Regions from separate parts of the Sulfuriferula nivalis genome, predicted to be linked through region 1. Evidence: predicted binding sites of a transcription regulator. Region 1 holds the regulator's gene; each other region holds the start of a gene.
What was found. Region 1 encodes sigma-54, which starts transcription at its own class of promoters, with help from an activator protein. Its sites were predicted from a motif close to TGGCACNNTTCCTGCT; they were not measured.
Positions count from the first base shown of each region.

Region 2: nifV (homocitrate synthase) is a predicted target of sigma-54. The motif match lies at 1,628-1,643, and genes of this name have one in related genera.
Region 3: SFSGTM_RS01545 (nitrate reductase) is a predicted target of sigma-54. The motif match lies at 1,261-1,276, and genes of this name have one in related genera.

Region 1 covers NZ_AP021881.1:3,086,004-3,089,211, reverse strand. Annotated here, with positions in the region: gene lptA (lipopolysaccharide transport periplasmic protein LptA) at 1-10, shown strand, start outside; gene lptB (LPS export ABC transporter ATP-binding protein) at 7-729, shown strand; gene SFSGTM_RS15210 (RNA polymerase factor sigma-54) at 732-2,156, shown strand; gene hpf (ribosome hibernation-promoting factor, HPF/YfiA family) at 2,179-2,514, shown strand; gene ptsN (PTS IIA-like nitrogen regulatory protein PtsN) at 2,527-2,982, shown strand; gene hprK (HPr(Ser) kinase/phosphatase) at 2,979-3,208, shown strand, end outside.
Region 2 covers NZ_AP021881.1:434,206-437,413, forward strand. Annotated here, with positions in the region: gene cysE (serine O-acetyltransferase) at 1-429, opposite strand, end outside; gene nifV (homocitrate synthase) at 447-1,601, opposite strand; gene fdx (ISC system 2Fe-2S type ferredoxin) at 1,824-2,162, opposite strand; gene hscA (Fe-S protein assembly chaperone HscA) at 2,186-3,208, opposite strand, start outside.
Region 3 covers NZ_AP021881.1:295,535-298,742, reverse strand. Annotated here, with positions in the region: gene SFSGTM_RS01545 (nitrate reductase) at 1-1,249, opposite strand, end outside; gene SFSGTM_RS01540 (hypothetical protein) at 1,391-1,645, opposite strand; gene SFSGTM_RS01535 (glycine zipper 2TM domain-containing protein) at 1,799-2,368, opposite strand; gene SFSGTM_RS01530 (hypothetical protein) at 2,406-2,675, opposite strand; gene moaC (cyclic pyranopterin monophosphate synthase MoaC) at 2,780-3,208, opposite strand, start outside.

The DNA of each region.
Region 1 (3,208 bases):
GAAGCCATGAGCGAACTCAGCATCAACCATCTTAAAAAAAGCTACAAGTCACGGGTAGTGGTGAAGGACGTGTCACTCACTGTGCGTAGTGGAGAGGTGGTGGGTTTGTTGGGCCCGAATGGCGCGGGTAAGACGACGTGCTTTTACATGATAGTGGGCCTGGTTAAAATTGATGGCGGCTCGATCACATTGGATGGCGCGGATGTGGGAGTGATGCCTATTCATCGCAGGGCTGGTTTGGGTTTGAGTTATTTGCCTCAAGAGGCGTCGATTTTCCGCAAGATGACTGTGGAACAAAATATCCGTGCAATTCTGGAATTGAAACATTACAGTGATGAAGAGATCTCGCAACATTTAGAAAGTTTACTGGCTGATTTGCATGTTGAGCATCTGCGTGATGCCTCTGCGATGAGCTTGTCTGGCGGTGAACGCAGGCGCGTGGAAATTGCGCGTGCGCTGGCAATGAATCCACGTTTTGTACTATTGGATGAGCCTTTTGCGGGGATAGATCCAATTGCGGTGATAGATATCCAGAAGTTGATACGGTTTTTGACGGAGCGTGGCATAGGTATACTGATTACTGATCACAATGTGCGTGAAACCTTGGGTATTTGTGATCGTGCGTATATTATTAATGACGGTACAGTGTTGGCTGCTGGTAATCCTGATGAAATCATCCATAATGAAAGTGTGCGCCGGGTCTATCTGGGCGAGCATTTCAGGCTTTAATTATGAAACAAGGTTTACAACTTAAATTCTCACAGAATCTGACGCTGACGCCGCAGCTGCAGCAGTCTATACGCTTGTTACAGCTGTCGACTCTGGAGCTTAATCAAGAGCTGGAGCTGATGGTGCAGGAGAATCCACTGCTGGAGCGAGTGGACAGTATTGATGATGGTACGCCTCATACGGCGGAGTTTGAGACCACATCAGCAACGCAAGAAAGCGCAAGTGAACAACCTGTTGAAGCGGCGCCACGCGAACTCAATGATTTAGACTGGGATGAAACGCCAAACTATGGTTCGGGTGATGATCTGGATGAGGATTTTGAACCACAGGCTACTGCGCAAGATGAGCCGCCGTTGCGTGACCATTTGTTATGGCAGCTAAATCTGACTCAGTTATCCGAACGCGATAAGCGTTTGGTGGCGTTGTTGATAGACGATTTGAATGAAGCTGGTTATTTAACCCAGACACTGGATGAAATACTGGCGATGCTGCCAGAAGAGCTGGACGTAGATTTAGAAGATTTGCAAATTGCACTCAAACAATTGCAGAACCTCGAGCCTACCGGTGTGGGTGCGCGCGATTTAGCTGAGTGTCTGCTCTTGCAATTACGTGCTTTGCCAGTCGATACGCCGCATTTAGATTTGGCGCAAAAAATCGCAACGCATGAATTGGCCGCGTTGGGCGCGCATGATTATGCAGGTCTAAAGCGCAAGCTGCACTGCGATGATGTGGCATTGGGCGCGGCGCAAAGTCTGATCCAGCAATTGAATCCCCGTCCTGGTGAAGCATTTGGCACGTCGGATACGCGTTATATTATCCCTGATGTGATAGTGAAAAAAGTTAAGGGGCGCTGGGTAGCCAGTTTGAATTCCGAAGCGATGCCCAAGCTGCGTGTTAATCAAATGTATGCTGATATTTTGTCGCGGAACCGGGATGCAAATCATCAGCATCTGTCTGGGCAGCTGCAAGAGGCTAAGTGGCTGATTAAGAACATTATGCAGCGTTTTGATACCATATTGCGGGTAACGCAGTGTATTGTTGACAGGCAAAAGCATTTTTTTGAACATGGTGAAGTTGCCATGCGCCCCTTGGTATTGCGTGAAATTGCTGATATTGTTGAATTGCACGAATCGACTGTGTCGCGAGTCACTACGCAGAAATTCATGATGACACCTCGAGGTATCTTTGAATTAAAATACTTTTTCGGTAGCCATGTGAGCACAGATGCAGGTGGTGCTTGCTCAGCGACGGCAATTCGTGCGTTAATTAAGCAACTGATTAGCGCGGAAAATACTAAGAAGCCTTTATCCGACGGGAAGATAGCGGAGATGCTCGTTCAACAAGGCATTAATGTCGCACGACGGACTATCGCCAAGTATCGGGAATCTTTGCAAATCCCTCCCGCCAACCAGCGCAAAGCGCTATAACCAGCAAGTGAAAGGGAATATCATGAACCTCAAAATTACCGGTCATCATCTGGAAATTACCCCAGCAATTCGTGAATATGTAACTACCAAAATGGAGCGTATCAAACGCCACTTTGATCACGTAATTGATATCAGCGTTATTATGACCGTAGAGAAGCTGAAACACAGTGTTGAGGCGAATGTGCATATGAGCGGGAAAGATATTTTTGTCCAGGCAGAAGACGCAGATATGTACGCAGCGATTGATGCTTTGGCAGATAAACTGGATCGCCAAGTTGTTAAACATAAAGAAAAACACAGTTCTACACATCAAACCAATGGTGGTATTAAACATCAAGTCTTGGTTGAAGAAGAGTAATTCACTCATTCCATGAATCAGTTAGCATCCTTACTTTCCGTTACCCGCATCCTGCTGGATGTGGAGGCGGAGAGTAAAAAACAGTTATTTGAGCAGGTCGGACAGTTGTTACATGCAGAATCATGTATTTCTGAAAAGACTGTGCTGGATAGTTTGTTAGCAAGAGAAAAACTCGGTTCTACCGGTCTGGGGCTAGGCGTTGCCATGCCTCATGGTCGTATCAAAGGACTTAAATCTGCTTCAGGCGTATTCGTCAGATTACGCAATCCCATAGAATTCGATGCCCCTGATCACCTGCCAGTGCGTTTGTTATTCATTTTGTTCGTGCCAGCACAGGCGACTGATTTACATTTGGAAATATTAAGCGAACTGGCACAGTTTTTTAGCAGTAAAACAGTGCGCGATGCGTTGTGTCTCAGTGAAAGTGCTGAAGATGCACTGGCTATTATTAGAAACTGGACACCATGATTAATACCATCCCTGTTAGCAAAATGTTTGCGGATCTTGTCGTGCCCTTGGATTTAACCTGGGTAGCAGGGGAGGAGGGTGGTGATAAGCAGCTTATCGGTGATACCGTACAAAAACCTTCTTTGGCCTTGGTGGGCCATTTGAATTTTGTACATCCGAACCGTGTTCAGGTATTGGGCTGCGCCGAGATGGATTATCTGCGACAGCTGGGAGATGCCGAGTTAGC
Region 2 (3,208 bases), 710 kb from region 1:
GTTCAGTGTTGGGTGACGTTTGCCAGGATTCCACGTCGTACCACCAAGAGTGACACCGTGATACAGGGTAACGTCATTGCCAATTTCTGCAGTTTCACCGATGACAACGCCGCAGCCGTGGTCGATGAAAAAACGGCGTCCTATAGTTGCGCCCGGATGGATGTCGATTTGCGTTAGCATGCGTGCAATAAAACTGATACAGCGTCCGCCATAGCGTAGTTTGCGCCGCCATAATGCATGGGCGACGCGATACAGCAGCAGTGCATGAACGCCAGGATAAAGGCTGACTACTTCCAGCATATTGCGGGCAGCCGGGTCGCGCTCAAATACACAGGTGATATCCTCGTGCACCATTCCCCATAAGGTTGGCTTAGACAATGCTTCAACCTGTGGGGCTGCTTGGGTAGGGTTGTCAGCCAGTGCAGTCATGGTGGGTTTCTCGTTAATCACGATGGCATACCTGTACAGGCAGCATTTTCTAGATAGAAACGCTTTAAATCATCGACGCTGGGTGTGCATTTGGTGAGGATGGCATGTATCCGTATCATATTTAGCAACGAATGTGCTTCCAGCTCGCTGAGGATTAGCCCAAGCTTGGCGTAGGCATCAATGACTGAATGTGAACCTGAATGTTTACCTAATACAGTGCGGTGTTCCCGACCAACTTCAGTCGGGCTGAAGCCTTCGTAGTTGAGTGGGTTCTTGATAATGCCATCCACATGGATGCCTGATTCATGGGTGAAAACTGCATCGCCAACTATGCTTTTGTTCACTGGAACAGGTCGTCCGGAGGCGGCCGCTACCAGCTGTGAGATGTGCGGGAATTGTGTTGTATCAATATTGCTCTCGATGCTATAGAGATGTCGCAGTGACATGACGACTTCTTCCAGTGGCGCATTGCCGGCGCGTTCACCTAGTCCGTTTACCGTTGTATTGGCGTGAGTAGCACCAGCGAGTATGGCTGCCAGTGTATTGGCAGTAGCCAGCCCCAAATCATTATGCGCATGCATTTCAAGGTCGATATCGACTTCCTGACGTAGCAGGTTGAGACGTCCATAAGTGGCGAACGGATCAAGCAAGCCTAGTGTGTCTGCAAAGCGAAAGCGTTGCGCGCCTGCTTGCTGTACAGTTGCAGCTACGGTTAGCAGAAAATCACTATCTGCGCGTGAGGCATCTTCGCCACCGACACATACTTCAAAACCAAGGTCTAATGCGCGTGGTACAAATGCCTGTATCTGCTCCAGCACCCATTCACGATCACGTCCCAGTTTGTGTTTGATTTGGACATCCGACACTGGAATGGAAAGATTAACAATGTTGACGTTACAACGGGCAATAGCAAGTAAATCAGATTCGCACATGCGTCCCCATGCCATGAGTCTGGCTGGTAAATGCAAATGGGTTATCGCCTGAATTAATTCAATTTCAGCTGTTCCCATCACTGGAATGCCAATTTCCAACTCTTGTACACCTGCACGCGAAAGCGCTTCGGCAATAGCGATTTTCTCGTCTGCGCTGAATGCTACCCCAGCGGTTTGTTCGCCATCGCGTAGTGTGGTGTCGTTGATCGTTACCATGATGTCATTGGCTTCCGTTAGCATGTTGAATAGTGCTTCAGATCATATTGAGCAATAGCTGTGCCAACTTGATATTTTTTAATTTAGTCTTTATTTTTCAATGTGTTGTGTATATTTTAATGATTTGTTTTTATAGGCGGATTGGGGCGAATGTCGGGTTTGTCGTTTTTGTAACAGGGGCTGTCAGTGTAGATATGATGAGGTAATGCAGGTACGAAGTTTGAGTGTCAGGGACACTCAATTTGCTTAGTGTTCTTCGTGCGCAAGATTGAGTGAGTAGCGTGGTAATTCCACCAGTAAGTCAGTTTGCCGTAGCACGACCTGGCAGGCCAGACGTGAATGCGGATTGAGTCCCCATGCTTTGTCGAGTTGATCTTCTTCATCTTCTTCAGGTGCGGTCAGTGAGGCATATCCTTCATGAATGATGACGTGGCAAGTGGCGCAGGCGCAGGATTTCTCACAGGCGTGTTCTAGTTCGATATTGTTTTTAAGCAGAGCATCACACAGGAAACCACCTGCTTTGGCAGCGAATGTTGCACCTTCTGGACACAGGGTGTCATGAGGCAGTATGGTAATCTGTGGCATCGCGATTTCTCCAGGTGTGGGGGCTAAACGTGGCTTTCCAGGTCCGTTAATTTATGTCCGGTGAGGGCGCGTTGTATACTCGCATCCATGCGCCGGGCAGCGAAATTCTGGGTAGCCTGGTTGAGCGCATCACTTGCCTGCCGGAGAGGTTTCAAACTGTCACCATCGCCAGTTTCTATCACTTCTGCCAGTGCGTGCATGGCTTTTGTCAATGTGATACGTTCGGCAGGAGAGAGCAATGTGTCGCCATCCTGATGAATGGCGGCATCAGTGGCATCAAGCAGGCGTCGTGCATCTACCTGTGCTTCGCGTAGCATACGCACTTGCATGTCAATGTCTGCTTTGCCGTAGGCATCCTGCAGCATTTGTGCAACTTGTGTGTCGCTCAAACCATATGATGGTTTGACGATAACAGATGTTTCTATCCCCGTGCTTTGTTCGCGGGCACTGACATTTAACAGTCCGTCGGCATCGACTTGCAGCGTTACCCGGATACGTGCTGCACCCGCAACCATGGCTGGAATGCCACGTAATTCAAAGCGCGCCAGTGAGCGGCAATCTGCCACTAATTCACGCTCGCCTTGCAGCACATGAAAACTCATGGCGGTCTGACCGTCTTTGAAGGTGGTAAATTCCTGCGCCTGTGCAACCGGGATACTGGCGTTGCGTGGGATGATTTTTTCCACTAATCCGCCCATGGTTTCTATACCCAGCGATAGCGGGTTGATATCCAGCAATAACCATTCTTCGTTACCACGATTACCCGCCAGTACATTGGCCTGCATTGCCGCACCAAGGGCGACAACCTGATCAGGGTCGACATTGGTTAGAGGGGTCTGCTGGAAATAGTCGGCTACTGCCTTACGTATATGTAACATGCGGGTGGAACCGCCAACCAGTACTACACCTTTGACGTCTTCGATCCGTAATTTTGCATCACGCAACGCTTTACGTGTGGGTTTGAGTGAACGTGCCACCAGCTCTGCGGTGATGGTCTCAAAAGTTTCTCGTGGCAACAGGATATCAACAGTGCGGCCATTGCTCAG
Region 3 (3,208 bases), 570 kb from region 1:
TCGGTAACGATTGCGCGGGGTTAGTGCAGATGATCCACAAGGCTTTAATTTCGCCCGCCGCCGCGGCTTCAAACATTTCCATAGCGGATTTACCAGGCGTAGCTGGCACGTCATCGACGCCCCACAGCTTGGCAACTTCCGCTCTGTGTTCAGCATTCGCCATATCGCGGTGTGCCGATAACAGATTTGCCATACCACCCACTTCACGTCCACCCATTGCATTAGGCTGACCCGTCAAAGAGAATGGCCCCGCACCTTCACGCCCAATTTGTCCTGTTGCCAAATGCAAATTGATGAGCGCTGCATTCTTATCGGTACCGTGACTGGATTGATTCAAGCCCTGACAATACATGGATAAGCTGGCAGGCGATTTTCCAAACCAGCGCGCAGCAGTGATGATGTCAGCAGCAGGTACACCGCACACTGCAGCTACCGACTCTGGCGAATATTCTCGCACTGTGGCGCGTAATTCTTCAAAACCATTGGTGTGCGCAGCGATATAGGCGGGATCAACCATATCTTCCCACAACATAACATGCAGCATCGCATTAAATAACGCCACATCTGTGCCGGGCAAAATCGGCAAATGCAAATCGGCTTCACGCGAGGTATCTGTGCGCCGCGGATCGACTACGATAACTTTTAAATCAGGATTGGCTTTACGCGCATCTTCGATGCGGCGATAAATAATAGGGTGAGCAAATGCGGTATTGGAGCCCGCTATCAACAAACACTGGGTGTGTGCAATATCTTCGTAACAGACAGGAGGTGCATCAGCGCCCAATGTAGCCTTATAGCCAGACACCGCGCTGGACATACACAAGCGGGAATTGGTATCAATGTTATTGGTCGCTATCAGACCCTTGGCTAGTTTATTGAATACATAATAATCTTCGGTCGAGAGCTGACCAGAAATGTAGATACCCACAGCATCCGCACCATACGTTTGAATAACGTCGGCGAATTTATTTGCTGCATGATTCAGCGCCACATCCCAAGTGGTACGTGTACGTTCGGCATCGCGGTCAGTACGCAATACAGGGTAAAGCGCACGTGCTGCACCTAGTTGGTCTGACGCAATATTCAACGTCGCACCTTTGGTACATAACCGCCCAAAGTTGGCAGGGTGATCAGGATCACCACGAACACCGGTAATGTGCCCGCCATCAGCTGTAATCAAAACTCCACAACCCACGCCACAATATGGGCAGGCTGAGGCAATCTGAGAGGTTGTTGGCTTAGTATTCATACCAGACACTAAGCAAACCACATGCCAGAAAAAATAATTATTTATTAATCATATAGTTAAAAATAATTTTCTGGATTACACTAAAGTTGCGCTGTCACCACGCACTTTATCAGTGCGACAGCTAAAATTTACGCACCAGCCTCAAGCTGCATGTTTGTTAATAGCGCCAGCATGCCCCCAGTGCGCCATGTCCTCTACTGCGACACCTACCCACCAAAGTGAACCTACACTATCAAAATCCATACCACCAACCACATGTTGCCCACCTGCCAACATAACATTTTTGGCGTAATCTTCAGCCTCACTTAAACACCGGAATACATGCCAAGAAACCACATGATTGTTACTATCGTGGGTAGGCATACGATTTAATTGGGATAGAAATTGGGTATTCATGATGATTTCCTCCATCATTGAGATACAACCCAGTATAGTCAATTCTGCACAATTTGCCATGAACCGAAGTGGTCGAATACAGCCTTATTATTAATTCCCCTGTAAATCAAAAAAGCCAGCTCGCGAGCTGGCTTTTTTGATTTCATACTGATGCTAATTATTGTAATTAGCATCCCGATCATGATGATGACCTTCATGATGCTCATCATACTGATTATCCGCCAGCCCTATATTGACATTCACATTCACAAATTTGCCTGGATCCTGAGGCATAACCGCATTGAACGTACGATCCTGATATCGATAGACTACATTGTACCCACTAATGATCTGATGATAATTATCATGATTGGTGCAATGCTCAACTTGGCGGGGCTGATTATCCACAGGCTGATTCCCTATTTTATCACCCACCATTGCACCCGTTACCGCACCCACCGCTGTTGCAGCAGTACGTCCATTGCCACCACCCACAGTATTACCTAACAAACCACCAACCAAACCACCCAAAATCGCACCGCCATAGCCATGCTCGGCTGTATTATTGCCATCATTAGCGTTGACTGTTTCAGTCCAGCACTCACGACGTGGATCATTCACTTGCTGATAAACAGGCGTGCTGGAAATCACTTGGGCGCGATCATTAAAACTGGTTTGATTATCCGCCCATGCCACATTAGTTACTGCACCAAGCAGCAAAGTTATTAACACCGACTTTTTCATTTTATTCTCCGATTCATAAACACAGATACGTTGTAGATTAATTACTCCCGCGTCGCCCACTATTGCCGCGCTGTTCCATCTGCTGCTGACGACGCTCAAAACCATAACCAAAACCCTCGTTACGTTCAGGTGTGACTTCATTACGTGAGGGTTGCTGCTGTTGATCATCTCGTCCCACGTTCTGTTGACTGTCCCGCCCCGAATAAACATCATTTGACCGGAAATCACGCGCACGACCCATCCCCGCCCATACAGGCATGGAACAGACTATGCACAGCATACCGACAAGTAATTTAGAGTTAGTCATGAGCTACCTTTCTACTTGGGCACAACACTTTGCACCCACATCTGCATCTTAGAACCGATACGTTATTTAAACATTTCTGAAATCAATAAAACTGTAACAACATGTTACTCGGCCAGCCAATGACCAGATTTACCACCTAGCTTTTCATGCAGATGTATCGCGTCCATTCGCATGCCTCTATCCACTGCTTTGCACATATCATAAATAGTAAGCAAGCCAACATTCAACGCAGTCAGCGCCTCCATTTCCACCCCTGTTTTACCTACTGTTTCCACACGGACTTCAGCATCAATCGCACATAGTTCTTGATTTATCGCAAACTCCACATTCACTCTGGTCAACGCCAGCGGGTGACATAAGGGAATTAAATCAGCAGTACGTTTAGCGGCCTGTATCGCGGCAATCCGCGCCACCCCCAATACATCGCCTTTTTTTGCTGAACCTTGTTGTATCATAAGCAAAGTAGCAGGCTGCATCACGATACGACCACGTGCAACTGCAATTCGTCTGGTGTCAGCTTTATCAGCGACATC